2 regions of the Gordonia sp. VNK1 genome follow, and region 1 is predicted to be linked to the other one. Evidence: riboswitches for the same ligand, from Rfam matches in the RefSeq annotation. Region 1 holds a riboswitch; the other holds the start of a gene.
What was found. Region 1 has a riboswitch for thiamine pyrophosphate ahead of ABLE94_RS10345 (3-oxoacyl-ACP reductase). Riboswitches for the same ligand answer to the same signal wherever they lie in the genome.
Positions count from the first base shown of each region.

Region 2: linked by a shared signal. The riboswitch ahead of thiC (phosphomethylpyrimidine synthase ThiC) and the one ahead of ABLE94_RS10345 (3-oxoacyl-ACP reductase) in region 1 are both predicted to bind thiamine pyrophosphate.

Region 1 is NZ_JBDZDJ010000006.1:311,066-318,822, reverse strand. Features, by position in the region: gene ABLE94_RS10375 (acyl-CoA dehydrogenase family protein) at 1-953, shown strand, start outside; gene ABLE94_RS10370 (phosphotransferase family protein) at 1,002-2,006, opposite strand; gene ABLE94_RS10365 (DUF2306 domain-containing protein) at 2,182-2,916, shown strand; gene ABLE94_RS10360 (GNAT family N-acetyltransferase) at 2,889-3,449, opposite strand; gene ABLE94_RS10355 (DUF1622 domain-containing protein) at 3,657-4,121, opposite strand; gene ABLE94_RS10350 (class I SAM-dependent methyltransferase) at 4,165-4,785, opposite strand; gene ABLE94_RS10345 (3-oxoacyl-ACP reductase) at 4,803-5,576, opposite strand; TPP riboswitch at 5,570-5,666, opposite strand; gene ABLE94_RS10340 (hypothetical protein) at 5,768-5,959, opposite strand; tRNA gene ABLE94_RS10335 (tRNA-Val) at 6,068-6,139, opposite strand; tRNA gene ABLE94_RS10330 (tRNA-Gly) at 6,160-6,232, opposite strand; tRNA gene ABLE94_RS10325 (tRNA-Val) at 6,371-6,445, opposite strand; tRNA gene ABLE94_RS10320 (tRNA-Cys) at 6,478-6,551, opposite strand; tRNA gene ABLE94_RS10315 (tRNA-Gly) at 6,574-6,646, opposite strand; tRNA gene ABLE94_RS10310 (tRNA-Val) at 6,955-7,026, shown strand; gene ABLE94_RS10305 (hypothetical protein) at 7,712-7,757, opposite strand, start outside.
Region 2 is NZ_JBDZDJ010000004.1:66,344-74,100, reverse strand. Features, by position in the region: gene ABLE94_RS06180 (LLM class flavin-dependent oxidoreductase) at 1-531, opposite strand, end outside; gene ABLE94_RS06175 (SHOCT domain-containing protein) at 664-1,047, shown strand; gene ABLE94_RS06170 (HAD-IIA family hydrolase) at 1,131-1,928, opposite strand; gene thiD (bifunctional hydroxymethylpyrimidine kinase/phosphomethylpyrimidine kinase) at 2,031-2,858, opposite strand; gene thiC (phosphomethylpyrimidine synthase ThiC) at 2,909-4,600, opposite strand; TPP riboswitch at 4,595-4,707, opposite strand; gene ABLE94_RS06155 (GNAT family N-acetyltransferase) at 5,029-5,376, shown strand; gene ABLE94_RS06150 (siderophore-interacting protein) at 5,513-6,274, shown strand; gene ABLE94_RS06145 (MTB12 C-terminal domain-containing protein) at 6,386-7,333, shown strand; gene ABLE94_RS06140 (ABC transporter substrate-binding protein) at 7,336-7,757, shown strand, end outside.

The sequences.
Region 1 (7,757 bases):
AGGGTCGCAGTGAGTACGGTCAGCTCGCCCTGGGCACCTGGACGCTGCAGGACTCGATCATGCTGAACCGCCACGCCTCCCCTCGCTGGCGTAATGCGTATCTGGAACCGCTTGTGCGGGGCGAGATCTCGCCGAGCTTCGGGATGACCGAACCGGACGTGGCCGGCTCGGATCCGACCGGCATGCAGACCGCGGCGGTACTCGACGGCGACGAGTGGGTGATCACCGGCCGCAAGTGGTTCACCACCGGTGCCGCACAAGCCGCCTACACCACGGTGATGTGCCGGACCGAATCCGACGCCCCGCCCCACCGCGCGTTCTCGATGATCATCGTGCCCACCGACAACCCCGGGTACCGGATCGTCCGCGACACGCCGGTCCTCGGCTTCGGCGGACACCATTTCGAGGTGGCCTACGACGACGTGCGGGTGCCCGCGGAAAACCTTCTGGGGCAACGAGGCAATGGCTTCGTCATCGCACAGGAACGTTTGGGTCCGGGACGGATCTTCCACGCCATGCGGTGGCTCGGGCAGGCGCAGCGGGCCTTCGACCTGATGTGCAACCGGCTGATCGGGCGCACCGCCTTCGGCGAACCCCTCGCCGACAAGCAGCTGATGCAGCAACATGTCTTCGAGTCCTACAACGAGATCCAGGCCGCCCGACTCCTGACGCTCAAGGCGGCCGAACGCATCGACGCCGGAGATCAGGCGCGGGTGGAGATCGGCGCGATCAAGGTGTACGGGGCACGGATGCTGCACAACGTGATCGACCGGGCCGTGCAGGTCCACGGTGCCGCCGGCCTCACCGACGACACCCCGCTCGGCAAGATGTATCGCAACGCGCGTTCGGCCCGCATCTACGACGGCCCCGACGAGGTGCACATCTCGACCGTCGGCCGTCGGATTCTGAAGGAATACCGCAACGGCGGCAACTGGGAATTCGGTACGCGCTGAACAGGTCTCGAGATCGGTCGGGGTGATTGGACCGACTCGACGCCGCGTTCACACGTGCGCGCCGAGCAGGTTCAGCAACTCCCACTCGTTCTCGCTGACGCGGCGACCGATGGCGGCCAGTTCCACCGACCTGGTGGCTCCGGACAGGTGGCGCTGTGCCTGGTGCACGCAGATCAGGCCCCATCGCAGCGTGCCGTACACCTGCCACCAGAACACCGCGTCACGGTCGACGGTCGCTCCGCTCCCGGCCTCGTAGGCACCGACGAATTCGTCGAGATCACATAATCCGCCGACCACTCCGGCGCCGCCGAATCGCCACGCCTTCACACACATCCAGCCCAGATCCTCCAGCGGATCACCGACGTGCGCGAGTTCCCAATCGAGTACCGCGGCCAGTCCGTCGTCGTCGACGATGATGTTGCCGACCCGGTAATCACCGTGCACCAGTGCGCGTCCCGACTCTTGCGGGCGTCGGTTGGCCAGCCAGGCGAGAGCGAATTCGAACGTGGGTAGCGGGCGGTCGATGGAATCCAGTTCCCGCTGCCAGGACTCGAGCGGATCCTCGTCGGGCAGACCCGGAATCGTATCGGGGTCGATGCGGTGCAGGCGGGCCAGGCTGTGCCCCAGTTGCGCACCCAGCCGCGTCCGCGCCGATGCGAATCGCTCGTCGCGCAGTATCTTTCGGGGGATGGTCTCGCCGTCGACGCGATTCATGACGACGAAGTCGCCGCCGATGTCGGGGTGATCCTCTCCTGCGGCGAGGACGGTCGGCGACGCCACGCCGGCGGCGCCCGCGGCGCGCATCAGCGCAGCCTCACGGAGGAGTGACGAATCCTCGCGCGCACCAGGGAGATCGAGCCGCAGGATGAGCGGGTGCGCCCGATCGTCAATTGTGGCGGTGAACGCCCACGTCTGCCGGGAGGCGCCGGCGGGAACGCGCGTGAGGTCGGTGACGGTGACGTCGCCCGCGCCGTGGACATCTGTCAGGACGTCGACGAGTCCCGACGAAATGCGTTCGGCCGGTTCGGATTGACGGGAGTCGGTCGGCGTCATGGGTGCAGTCTACGGGGCCGTCGGCGCATATCGTGGCGGATTCACCCCCGCAGGGGTACCCGAAAACCCGGGTGGATACGGGGGTTTACCCGGTGCCGGCTCCGACCCGACATTCGTAGTCTCGGTGTCACCGCGAACTCGTCATCTCGAGTTCTCCTGATACGGAAGGATACTCATGTCCGCCACGAAGTTCGTCACCGGGCGGTACACGGTGATCGCGCTGACCTGCGTCGCGGTCGCCGTGATGGCGCCCGCGCCGTATGTCGGCTCCCGGATGAGCGAGTTGGCGGCGAGCGACACCGGCCTGGCCGCGCATTACGCGACGCAGCCACAATGGGTGATCACCGTCCTCTACATCCACATGGTCACTGCCGGTGTCGCATTAGGGATCGGTCCGCTGCAGTTCTCCACCTACATCCGGTCGCGGTGGCTGAGGGGACATCGCGTCGTCGGGCGGGTCTACGTCCTCGCGGTCCTCCCGGCCGGGGTCTCCGGTCTCATCGTGTCCGCCTTCAGCGCCGCGGGTCTGGCGGGTCTCTTCGGTTTCGGCACGTTGGCGTTGCTGTGGCTGACATTCACGGCGCGTGGCACGCTGTGGGCATTCCGCGGCGACATCGCGCGCCATCAGGCCTGGATGATCCGGGGGTTCGCGATGACATATGCCGCTGTCACGTTGCGGGCCTGGCAGATGGTGCTGATGGGCGTGATCGAGGCGTCCGGCGGCTCCGGCGACGTGTTCGCACGCGCGTACGCCCCGGTGCCGTTCCTGTGCTGGATTCCGAATCTGATTGTCGCCGAGTACCTGATCTCACGGCGGGGGCTCCCGGGATTGCGGTATGTGGTGCCGCGCCCGACGGCTGCGGCCGTCGCGTCGCCGGTGTCTCAGACGAGTGGCAGCGTCATCACGTAGTCGTGTTCGACGCTGCCGCCGAGGTCGAAGGTCTTCACACCCGCGCGAGCGAACCCGAACTTGCCGTAGAAGCGTTGCGCCCGAACGTTTTCCTGGTTGACGCCGAGCCAGACGACGGCGCTGCCGCGTGCTCGTGCCCGATCGATCGACGCCCGCATCAGCAGGTGCGACGGGGGATCGGTACGCGATCGGCCATGGTGGTCGGGGAGCACGTACATCTTCGAGATCTCCGAGCAGGGGCGCTCGGTGACCACCGCCCCGACGTCCGGATCCGTCGGAGCTCGATGATGGACGAGCGCATAGCCGAGGAGACCGCCGTCCGTGGTGCGCGCGGCGAGGACATCGGAGTCCGGAGAGGTGACGTGGCCGGCGAAGGCGGCAGCGGACAGGTTCGCATCGATGAAGCCGACGATGTCGTCCGGTCGGGCGTGGGGCGGACATGCGAGCGGGAACGTGGCCGCCGCGACGTCGGCGAGTGCCGGGGCCGACGCAGGATCGGTGATCACGTCGACGGTGATGGACGGCGCCGTCATGCCAGGGGCCTCGCTTCGCGCAGATAACCCCTCGCGTGACGAACGACGCGAGGGGATCGGGGATGGGGACTACTTCTTGCCGCAGGTGCAGTTCTCGCCGCATTTGCAGTCGGGGCCGCAGGTGCAGTCGGGGTTGTCGCAGGCCGGGGCGTTCACATTGCTGATCATGCATACAACGTTACGACGACGGTGATCGAAAGGACACCGTCATTGGTCCCGAGTTGGCGTGACCACCGCCGATTCCGAGGGATCGCCCGCCTCCCGGCGAGCCCGGGTGGCCCGCGCGTCGCGTGCGACGGCGTTGCCGATGACCTGACCACCACTGGTGAGCAGGGCACGTCGCCAGGGGAGAACCCCCTCGATCTCGATCTGGATCGACATCGACAGGATCGTCCGGATCAGGACGATCATTCCCAGGATGGCGGCGTCGGTGATGGACGGCTTGGAGGTGATGGTCCGGATGAGGTCGGCGGCCACCAGGATCTCCAGCCCGAGCAGGATGGCGCCGCCGAGGGTGGTGCGCAGCACGGCGAAGGCGGCCGCGCCGCCTTCCTTGCGGACCAGCGACCGTGCGCTCAGCACGGCGGCCGTGGCGAATCCGACGATCATTGCTGCGGCCCCGATGGCCTCGAACGCCACCGCGATGTCGGAGAACGTCTCCTCGATGGTCATGCGGGCACCTTACCCAGACCAGGCTCGCCTGGTGCTGACTCGGTCACCGGCGGAGCAGCAGGTGGATGTGGGGAAAGCGATTATCGTTGTCGGGGCGGCTGATGAGGCGCCATGCCTCGGTGAAGCCGGCGGTGGTGGCGTCCTCGGCCAACGCATCCGGATGCCAGCGCCACGCCCGGGCGACGGCGTGGTCGAACTCGTGCACACCGGGGTCGTCACTGCTCTGCAGAGCGAGCAGCACGGTGGCTCCGGATGGCAGCCGCCGATGCCAGCTGCACAGCACCGCGCGAACGTCGTCCGGCGGCAGATGAATCAGGCTGAAGCGTGCGATGAGGCCGGTGACGTCGGCGAGATCGACGTCGCGCAACCACGCGTCACCGACGTCGAACGAAATGCCCGGGTAGGCCCGGCGGGCGTGTGTCAGCATCTGCTCGCTCGGATCGACTCCGCGGACCTCGAATCCGCGACCCCGCAGGTCGGCGGCGACATGCCCTGTCCCACAACCCACGTCGACGATCCGCGCGCCGGGGCCGGGCAACTCGTCGGCGAATATCGCGATGGCGTGTTGTTCGAGCGGCGAGGTGTAGGCGGTGGGGAAGCGTTGCGCGTAGACGTCGGCGAGCGCGTCGTATCCCGGTTGGGCCCGGTCTTCGGAGGTGGTCATGTCTGATCGGGGTGTCGTCAGTCCTTCACAAGTCCGCCGTCGACCACCAGGTTCTGTCCGGTGACCGCCCGTGACCAGTGTGAGAGGAAGAACAGGACGGCGTCGGCGAACTCGGCGGGTGTGGTCACCGACCCCAGCGGCGTCGTCGCCGCAATCGCGTCGAACACCTCCGCCGGCGTGGCCGAACTGGCGTCCGTGGTGCGCAGCAGCCCGCCGGAGACCATGTTCACCGTGATGCCGTCGGCCCCGAGGTCGGCCGACAGGGTGCGGGTGAGCGCCAGCAGCGCGGCCTTGGCGGCGGTGTAATCGTGGTAGGGGACAACGGGATTCTGTACCAGGTTGGTGCCGATGGTGACGATGCGGCCACCGCCGACGGCGCGCATTCCCGGCAGCGCGGCCTGGGTGGTGTTCAGGGCTCCGCCGACGATGCCGCGGAACTGCGCGTCGAGTTCGTCGACGGTCAATTCGTCGGCATGGGACCGGGCATCGCCGTTGAAGGAGTAGTCGGGCAGGGCATTGTTGATGACCGCGGTGACGGGATGCCCGAAATACGTTGCGGCGCGCTCGATCATCGAATCGACGGCTGCACGGTCGGTGACGTCGGCGGGAAGGGCGACGGCGTTGTCACCGAGTGCGGCCGCGAGTTCGGTGGCAGCGTCGGCGCTGCGTCGGTAGTTGATGACCACCCGCGCGCCCTGCGCGGCGACCGCTCGGACGATGTGTGTGCCGAGGCCTCGGCCACCGCCGGTGACGAGGACGACGTGTTCGGAAAACGGCGATGCCACAGGCATTCTCAGACCATCCCTTCGCCAGTACTAACTGGAGCAGGTTCGACGGGTGTGCTCTCAGCCGGCCGGTCGCCGGCACCCCGTGTCGATGGTCATCGAATCGTATTGCCGCGCCGGATGCAAGCACGCCGCGGCGGTCGACTCAGTTCGCCGTGCGATCGGGGGACAGCGCGGCGAGTAGGAGGAGGAGAACCTCAGACGCCGACGAGGCGACGCGATTCGATCCGTGCGACGGCGGCACGGAGTTCCTCGTCGCGGATGTCGAGGTCGTCGACGCGGCGGGTGATGGGAAGCAGGTCGGTGATCACCTCGGCTCCACTGACGGCAACATCGTGGGTGGTCACCCATTCGAGGGTGTACTGCAAGGCGGCGCGGTCCATGGTCATCACTGATCTCGGGTAGCGGGTGGGCTGGGATCTTCTCGGGTCGTGCGTGCCCGGATGTGGCACGTGCGACCCAGCAAGAAACCCACTGCGATGAGTGGGTTTCTCTCGTGCGCGATACAAGGATTGAACTTGTGACCTCTTCCGTGTCAGGGAAGCGCTCTCCCACTGAGCTAATCGCGCGGGCTATGAAATTGTGACCGAGCGGATGACGGGATTCGAACCCGCGACCCTCACCTTGGCAAGGTGATGCGCTACCAGCTGCGCTACATCCGCATGACGGCACGCGTGAAACGCTCACGACGTGCTGCGCAACCATATTCGATGCCGTGGTGATAATCCAAATGCGCAGGCACCGGCATCACGGTCGGACTCGCGGCAATGAAAAAACCCGCCGATTCAGGCGGGTTCTCGTGGTGCGCGATACAAGGATTGAACTTGTGACCTCTTCCGTGTCAGGGAAGCGCTCTCCCACTGAGCTAATCGCGCGGGCTATGAAATTGGCGTGGAAATGACCCTCTTGGAGGTGGCGACGGGAATCGAACCCGTGTGCACGGCTTTGCAGGCCGTTGCCTCACCACTCGGCCACACCACCAGAGGCGAGCTTGCTCGCACCGAGCGGATGACGGGATTCGAACCCGCGACCCTCACCTTGGCAAGGTGATGCGCTACCAGCTGCGCTACATCCGCATGCCCCGCGAGCGATCTTGTGGACCGTTGTGCTCGCGATGCGGGACAGAACATTATCCGAACGTTACGGAGATGCCAAATCGCCTGGTCAAACAGTCGAGGGGAGTATGTCCGTGGAGCGGGGGCAGCGTTGTCGGAGTGGTTGATGGGGCTCGGGGGACCTCAGGTGCGGCGCGATCAGGAGAGCCGGTCATGCCGGTGTCCATGCAACAGTCGTGGGCGTCTGCCTCTCGAGGCGATTTGGGTAACCCGGGAGTGTGCGTGTACTGTTCCTGCTCGTGCACCGACGCCGTTGAGGGTCGGAACACGGTCCCGTGGCTCAGTGGAAGAGCGTCCCGTTCACACCGGGGAGGTCGCTGGTTCGATCCCAGCCGGGACCACCGCAATCGGGTGGTCGGCATTCGCCAGGCGCCACCGAAAACCGCAGATCGCTCGTCTTCTGAGCGCTGTGACTCTCTCCGCGGTACCGGGCATACGTCGCAGAGCCATAGGCGGGCACCGGACTCGTGGGCCGATGAGCCGCTCGATACTCGTCCCGGGGACCCGGTATTCAGTACTCCGACACCGACAACATCGTCATCGGGCTCATCGTCGAGCAGATCACCGGCGGAATCCATGACGCCGCGCTCGCGGACGAGGTCTACCGCCCAGTCGGTCTGGGCCCGACCTCGATCACCTTGCCGGAAACCTACATTCGCGGATACACCGACGCCGGCGAGCCCGACGACGTCACCAAGTACTCTCAGTCCCACCGGTGCGTCGGCGTCGGGAGGCATGCTGCCCACCGCCTCCGATCCGAATACGTCTACGGTCACACCGGCAACGTTCCGGGCTACACGGCGTTCCTCGCCGGCACCGATGACGAGACGAGATCGGCTGTGGTGCTGGCGAACTCACAGATCAATGATGCACAACCCGACGTCTTCGCGTGGCTGTGCGCGGTCTTCGACGCCGCGGTCTGGGCACTGAGCCCCTCACGAGTCCGCGAGGGTAGCTCCCGGGCGTCGGCAGGGGCGCAGCAACGCCCACTCGACGGGATGTGGCGCCCACTCGACGGGATATCGGTCAGTGCCTCGACTGCCGCCGGAATCCGTACAGGGCGGCCCGATAG
Region 2 (7,757 bases), on a different contig from region 1:
CAGGGGCGGATTCTCCAGCTGCGGATGCGCGATCTGGTTGCTCAGCGGGCCGCGCGTGGTGCCCGACCAGGTGACCGGGTTGCCGGTGCGCAGGTGGGAGAACAACTCGAGTTTGTCGGAGAAGAGCTCCTCGTACTGTTCGAGGTCATAGCCGAACAGCGGAAAGGACTCGGTGAACGAGCCGCGCCCCAGTATCACCTCGGCACGACCGGACGACAGGGCGTCGACGGTGGGGAACCGCTCGAAGACGCGGACCGGGTCGTCGGAGGACAGGACGGTGACCGCCGAGCCCAGCCGCATCCGGGTCGTGCGGGCCGCGACGGCACCCAGCACCACCTCGGGCGCGGATACCGCGTAATCGTCGCGGTGATGCTCGCCGACGCCGAGGAAGTCGACGCCGACCGCGTCGGCGAGGACGGCCTGATCGAGGAGATTCCGTATCGAGTGCGCCGCGGTGATCGGTGCGCCGTCGTCGTCGACGGTGACATCACCGAAGGTGTCGAGTCCGAGTTCGAGATTCACGAGGTCCATTGTGCCCGCCGGGTGACGAGGGAGACGTTGGCACGAAAAGAGCCGTTTGCCTCACTATGAATACGCGAATATGTGCAATGCTATTGCTGGCCAGAAAACTGGTCGCTTCACTATTTTGCAAGGAGCACTCCCGTGTGGGATTCGTTCTGGAACTTCCTGTGGTCGATGATCATCATCTTCGCGTTCGTCGCGTACCTGGTGGTGCTCTGGTACATCATCGCCGACCTTTTCCGTGACCATAAGGCGTCCGGTTTCTCGAAGGCGATCTGGGTGATCTTCCTGATCATCGTTCCGTACCTGACCGCGCTGGTGTACCTGCTGGCCAAGGGTCAGGGCATGGCCGAGCGTTCGCAGGCGGCGGCGGCCGAGTACAAGAAGGAGTCCGACAAGTACATCCAGTCGGTCGCCGGTACCTCTCCCGCGCAGCAGATCGCCGACGCCAAGTCGCTGTTGGATTCCGGTGCGATCAGCGCCGACGAGTACGAGGCCCTCAAGGCGAAGGCGCTCGCTCACTGAGCTCTTCAAGTCTTGCCGCTCCTCAACCGCCCATCCGGATTCACCGGGTGGGCGGTCGGCGTTTGTCGGGCCGGACTCAGGCCTCAGAGGCTGTCGGGTTCGCCGCCGAACGGATTGGTGGTGTGCCCGACGAGATCTGCCACCGAGTCGATCACCCGCGTGGGCCGGTAGGGGAACAGTTCCACCGATTGGATGGTCGAGATCCCGGACAGCACAAGCAATGTCTGCAGTCCCGCCTCGAGTCCGGAGATGACGTCGGTGTCCATCCGGTCGCCGATCATCAGGGTGTGTTCGGAATGCGCGCCCATCTTGCGCAGGGCGGAGCGCATCATCAGCGGATTCGGTTTGCCGACGTAGTAGGGGTCCCGCCCGGTGGCACGCGTGATCAACGCGGCGACCGCACCCGTCGCGGGCAGCGGGCCCTGCGTCGACGGCCCGGTCGCGTCGGGATTGGTGGCGATGAACCGCGCACCGCGCTCCACCAGGCGGATCGCGGTGGTGATGGCCTCGAACGAATACGTCCGCGTCTCCCCGAGGACGACGTAGTCCGGGTCGACATCGGTGATGACGTAACCGATGTCGTGCAGAGCCGTCGTCAGGCCGGATTCGCCGACGACGTACGCGCTACCGCCGGGACGTTGGGTGTCGAGGAATCGCGCGGTGGCCAACGCGGAGGTCCAGATGGCGTCCTCGGGGATGTCGAGGCCGATGCGCAGGAGTCGGGCGCGCAGGTCACGGGGCGTGCGGATCGAATTGTTGGTGAGCACGGTGAACGGGATGCCGCGGTCACGGAGTTCGGCGATGAGCGCATCGGCGCCCGGGATCAGGTGCTCCTCGCGGATGAGCACACCGTCCATATCCATCAGGTAGGTCCAGGTCATGGGTCTACGCTACGTCGCTCTCGGCCCGTCGGGCAGTCGGATCGTGGGCGTGCCCTACCCTCGTGGGAACCGAACTCGTGCGCGCGGTACCGATCCTGACGGTCAACGTGGCCAACGTGCTGTCTCACCGTCCGGCGCCGCACTGACCCGCCACAGCGGATTGACCGGTCCGTGGCCCGCGCCGAGCGGATAGGCGGCGGCCAGCCCGCGCGTCACCCACTCCTTGGCGAATTCGACCGCATCCGGCACCGATTTCCCGTGTGCGAGAGCGCATACCGTCGCCGCCGCCAGGGTGTCGCCGGCGCCGTGATCGTGGCCGGTGTCAATACGTTCGTGGGTGAACTCGAGGAACTGCTCACCGTCGAACAGGAGATCGGGGCTCTGCGCGCTGGTCCGCAGGTGCCCGCCCTTGACCAGCACCCAACGCGGACCGAGTGCGTGCAGGGCGTGGGCGGCGGCACGTTGGGTGTCGGCGTCGACCACCTCGATCCCGGTCAGCAGTCGAACCTCGTCGAGATTTGGGGTCACCAGCGTCGCCAACGGAAACAGGTTGGTGCGCAACGTGTCCAGCGCCTCGGTGGCCAGCAGCGGGTCACCGTGCATCGATGCGCTCACCGGATCGACCACCAGCGGGACGGGCGCATTGCCTCCGATGCCGAGTTCGGTGCATGCGGTCACCACGGCGTCGATGATCGGCGCCGAGGCGAGCATGCCGGTCTTGACCGCCGACACCCCGATGTCGGAGACCACCGAGTGCATCTGGGCGGCAACGATACCCGGGTCGATCTCCTGGAATCCGCTGACGCCCACCGAGTTCTGCACGGTGACCGCGGTGACGGCGACGCATCCGTGCAGGCCCAGTAGCGCGAAGGTCCGCAGATCGGCCTGAATACCCGCGCCGCCACCGGAATCCGAACCGGCAACGGTCATCACCCGCGTCGGCGTGGCCCCCGGCGGGGCGGTGGGCAGGAGAGGGGAGTTCACGGAGTGCTGCCCGTTTCGATGGGAAGGTAGATACGTCCGCCCGCGTCGGCGAATTCCGCTGATTTGGCTGCCATTTCGGCGGCGATCTTGCGGTCGATGTCCTCGGCGGTCACCAGATTGTTCTCCTCGGCGTAGGCGCGGACGTCGGCCGAGATCCGCATCGAGCAGAACTTGGGGCCGCACATCGAGCAGAAGTGAGCCGTCTTGGCCGGCTCGGCGGGCAGCGTCTCGTCGTGGTAGTCGCGTGCGGTGTCCGGGTCGAGTGCCAGGTTGAACTGGTCATTCCAACGGAACTCGAAGCGTGCCTTGGACAGTGCGTCGTCGCGTTCCTGTGCGCGCGGATGGCCCTTGGCCAGATCGGCGGAGTGTGCCGCGATCTTGTAGGTGATGACGCCGACCTTGACGTCGTCACGGTTGGGGAGGCCCAGATGTTCCTTCGGCGTCACGTAACACAGCATGGCGGTGCCGGCCTGGGCGATCATCGCCGCACCGATCGCCGAGGTGATGTGGTCGTAGGCCGGGGCGATGTCGGTGGCCAGTGGGCCGAGGGTGTAGAACGGCGCCTCCTCGCACAGTTCCTCCTCGAGTCGCACGTTCTCGGCGATCTTGTGCATCGGCACATGGCCGGGGCCCTCGATCATCACCTGCACGCCATGGGATTTCGCGATTCGGGTGAGTTCCCCGAGGGTACGCAGTTCGGCGAACTGGGCCTCGTCGTTGGCATCGGCGATCGAGCCGGGACGCAGTCCGTCGCCGAGAGAGAAGGTGATGTCGTAACGGCGGAAGATCTCACAGAGCTCGTCGAAGTGGGTGTACAGGAACGATTCCTCGTGATGGGCGAGGCACCATGCCGCCATGATCGACCCGCCGCGCGAGACGATGCCGGTGACCCGGCGGGCGGTCAGCGGCACGTACCGCAACAACACGCCGGCGTGCACCGTCATGTAGTCCACACCCTGCTCGGCCTGCTCGATCACGGTGTCGCGGTAGATCTCCCACGTCAACCTGGTCGGGTCCCCCTTCACCTTCTCCAGTGCCTGGTAGATCGGCACGGTGCCGACGGGAACCGGCGAGTTGCGCAGAATCCATTCGCGGGTCATGTGGATGTCGGAGCCGGTGGAGAGGTCCATGATGGTGTCGGCACCCCACCGCGTGGCCCACACCATCTTCTCCACTTCCTCGGCGATGGAGCTGGTGACGGCCGAATTGCCGATGTTGGCATTGACTTTCACCGCGAAGGCCTTGCCGATGATCATCGGCTCCGACTCGGGGTGTCGATGGTTGACCGGGATCACCGCTCGTCCGGCGGCGACCTCACGGCGCACGAGTTCGACGTCGACATCCTCGCGGGCGGCGATGAACCGCATCTCGTCGGTGACAATTCCCGCACGCGCCCAGGCCAATTGGGTCGAGGCGCCATCGACCGGAGCGGGCCGCGTCCAGGAATCGCGGGTCGGTGGCAGACCCTGCTCGACGTCGATGACGGCGGCGTCGTCGGTGTAGGGGCCCGAGGTGTCGTAGACGTCGAGATGTTCGCCGTTGGTGAGGTGGATGCGGCGTTGGCCGACGCGCAGGCCGTCCACCTCGAGGTAGTGCTTGGTGCTGCCCTGGATCGGGCCGGTGGTCAGGATCGAGCCGTCGACGGTGTCGGTGGTGCGTGTGCGGTCACCGGATACAGGTGTGCCCATGGTCTGTAGTCTCCCTACGCCGGCATTACCCGGACAGGTTCGGGCGGTCGGCGACCGCCCGTCGCCATCTCAGCCCCCGGTACGTGGGAGCCCCCGCGTGTGAAGTTGTGCACCGACGATGTGCATCGTCGTCGTGCAGGGACGAGCATACGCGGGTCGGGGTTCATCCGATCGACATCGGGTGGTGTGGCGCCGATGGACCGGAGGATGGTGTCGGTGGCAGGGGGCCGGAAACGTTTCGCGGATGCGTGTCCGCGGTGGCCGAACCGTAACGGATTCGTCCACAGGCCGATGCGTTCATGTCACCCACCTACGGAACCGTAATGTAGTGTGTGACCGGGATCACAGGGAGTGGTTCGCCGACCGGAAGGGGCGCCGGTCGGCTGGGTTCGTCGTTCACCGGACGACGGCATAAGGGATATGGACACATGCAACGCAAACACCGGCACCGCCCGCCGCAGACGGCGCAGTCGATTCTTCAGCAGATCTCGCAGGTGGTGCACAACCCCGAGCGGGAGCGATTCGAACTGTGGGTAGCCGGTGACCTCGTCGGAGTTCTGGGCTACTCGATCGACGACGTCGACGGGCAACGGACGGTGACGGTGCTGCACACCGTTCTGTACGACGAGTACACCGGGCACGGCCTCGGCACCCGATTGACGCGGGGTGCGCTCGCCTACATTCGCGACCAGGGGGCGCGGGTGCGTCCGGTGTGTACTTTCACCAAGGATTTCCTGGACCATCATCCCGGTGTCGTGCCTCTGGCGCCGGTGTAGTCGTGCCTCTGGCTCCGGTGTAGTCGTGCCGCTGCCGAGGGGGTGAACGTACTGGTGGCCTGATCTGCCGGGGCTAGACAGTTTCAACTTAGGTTACCCTGACCTCAACTGCAGTCGAGGAAAGGGGACGTCCGGCATGGCCGAGACCCAGCACAAGGCGCCGTCGAGGGGTATCCAGGGAGCGATCCTGAAGCTGCTCCGCGCCGACGACTACGAATTCACCGTCACCAGCAGCGAGCTGATCACCGATCACTACATCCGCGTCGGATTCACCGGCGGCGGCCTGCTTGCCGACCGCCCGATCCATCCGACGATGTGGGTCCGGTTGTGGTTCGAGTCCAACGGGAAGGCACATCAGCGCGGCTACACCCTCGCCGACGCGGACGCCGCGGCCGACGCATTCTTCATCGAGTTCGCCATCCACGACGGTGCGGCGGCACGCTGGGCTCTGGCCGCGCAGCCGGGGGCGACGATCGGTGCCACGTTCATGGGATCGAAATTCGCCATCCCGGAGCCGGCTCCCACGGGATGGCTCGTCGCGGGTGATCCGGCCTCGCTGCCGGCGATCAATTCGTTGCTCGACGCGTTGAGTGCGTCGTCGTCGCCCGAGGTGGCGGCCACGATCTGGTTCGAATACGCCCACGATGACGACAAGGATCTGCCGATCCGGCTGCGGCCGCAGGACACGCTGCACTGGGTTCGCCGCGAACGTGACGGCGCGGCGCTGGTCGACGCGGTGCGCGCTGCGGCGACCCCGTCGGCCGGCCAATTCGGTTGGGTCGCCCTGGATTCCACCAGCACTCGAGCCGTCGCCGGGGTGCTGCGCGAGGACTTCGGCCTCGGCAAGAAGGGCGTGAAGGCGCAGGCCTACTGGCGGCCGGAGGCCGATCCGTCCTGATTGCTCGGGGTTCGGTCTGGGCAATACCGGGTTGGGAATCGCGAACAGACAGGTTAGCCTCTCCTTCAGCGGGGTTCCGGGGGTGGACTCCGGCTATGACGGGAGTACGACATGACACAGGGATCGACCGGTAACGACGCTGGCGGCGGGGCGGCGGGCGGGGCAGATGCCCCCTACGACGAGGCATACGGGTCCGCGTACCCGGCCGACGACTACCCGACCGAGCAGTACGCCGTCGACCAACCGGCGGCGGCCGACGCTTCCGTGGACTCGGGCTCGGACTCCGGCGGCGGCGTGAGCTGGCCGACGGTGCTCGCCTCGGCGGGTGTGGCCGCCATCATCTCTGCACTCATCGTCACGATCGGCGTCGTCGGCCTGCTCATCGCCGACGGCGACAACGGTGGCAGCAACACCGCAGCCCAGCCGACCGTGGTGAACCTCGGCGGCGCCGCGAACACGCAGGCGCTCGGTGCCGCGCCGGCCGGGTCGTCCCCGGCCGCCGGGCAGGCGCCGGCCGGACAGACTCCCGCGGGACAGGCGCCGGCTGCGGCACCCACCGAACAGGTGCCCGAGGCCGGAGCGCCCGGTGGTGCACCGGCGGCAGCAGCGCCGGCCACCGGAGCTCCCGCGGCCGGGGCCCCGGCAGTGACGAGTGCGCCCGCAGCAGGCGCCCAACCGACCCAGCAGCAGGCGGCTGCCGCACCGGCGGCGCTCACCCCGGGCCAGCTGACCACCAAGGTCAAGACGGTCATGAACACCAGCGCGCCGCGTGCGTCGCGTGCGTCGGAGTTGCAGGGCGGTAATCAGGCCCTCATTTCGGTCGACACCGTCTCGCGGTTGCTGGCGTCCTACCCGAACTCCGGTTTCACCTACCAGATCATCGGACCGGTCACCGTGAACGGCACCACGATGAATGCGCAACTGCAGATGTCGGTGCCGGGCTACGGATCTCGGTACAAGCCGATGAAGTGGTTCTGGCTCGACGGCAAGTGGAAACTCTCCAATGAGAGTGTGTGTGTGATCGCCGCATACGCCATGGTCCCGTGCTCGGTCGCCTGAGGATGACCAGGCTGCGCGCCCTGCTGGCGCTGATGCTCGCCGCGGTCGTCCTCGTCGGTGTCGCCGGGTGCTCGTCGTCGGACGACGAGAGTGCCGGTGGCACAGTGCAGATCAACCTGCCCGACGGCCGGTCCATCACCATCCCGGAGACCCCGAAGCGCATCGTCACCCTCGGCGGGCAGTGGACGGACGTGCTGCTGTCGTTCGGGGTGACACCCGTCGGGTACTACGACACGATCCAAGCGCAGGGCGGCCAGAACCCGCCCTGGTTCGGCAACAAACTCGCCGACTCGACGGCGCTCAATCCCAACGACGACGTCGTCGCCAATGTCGCGAAACTCGAGCCCGATCTCATCGTCGCACCCGGCTTCGCCTCGATGAGCGGTGTGTTCGACAAGCTCACCGACATCGCACCGACGATCGA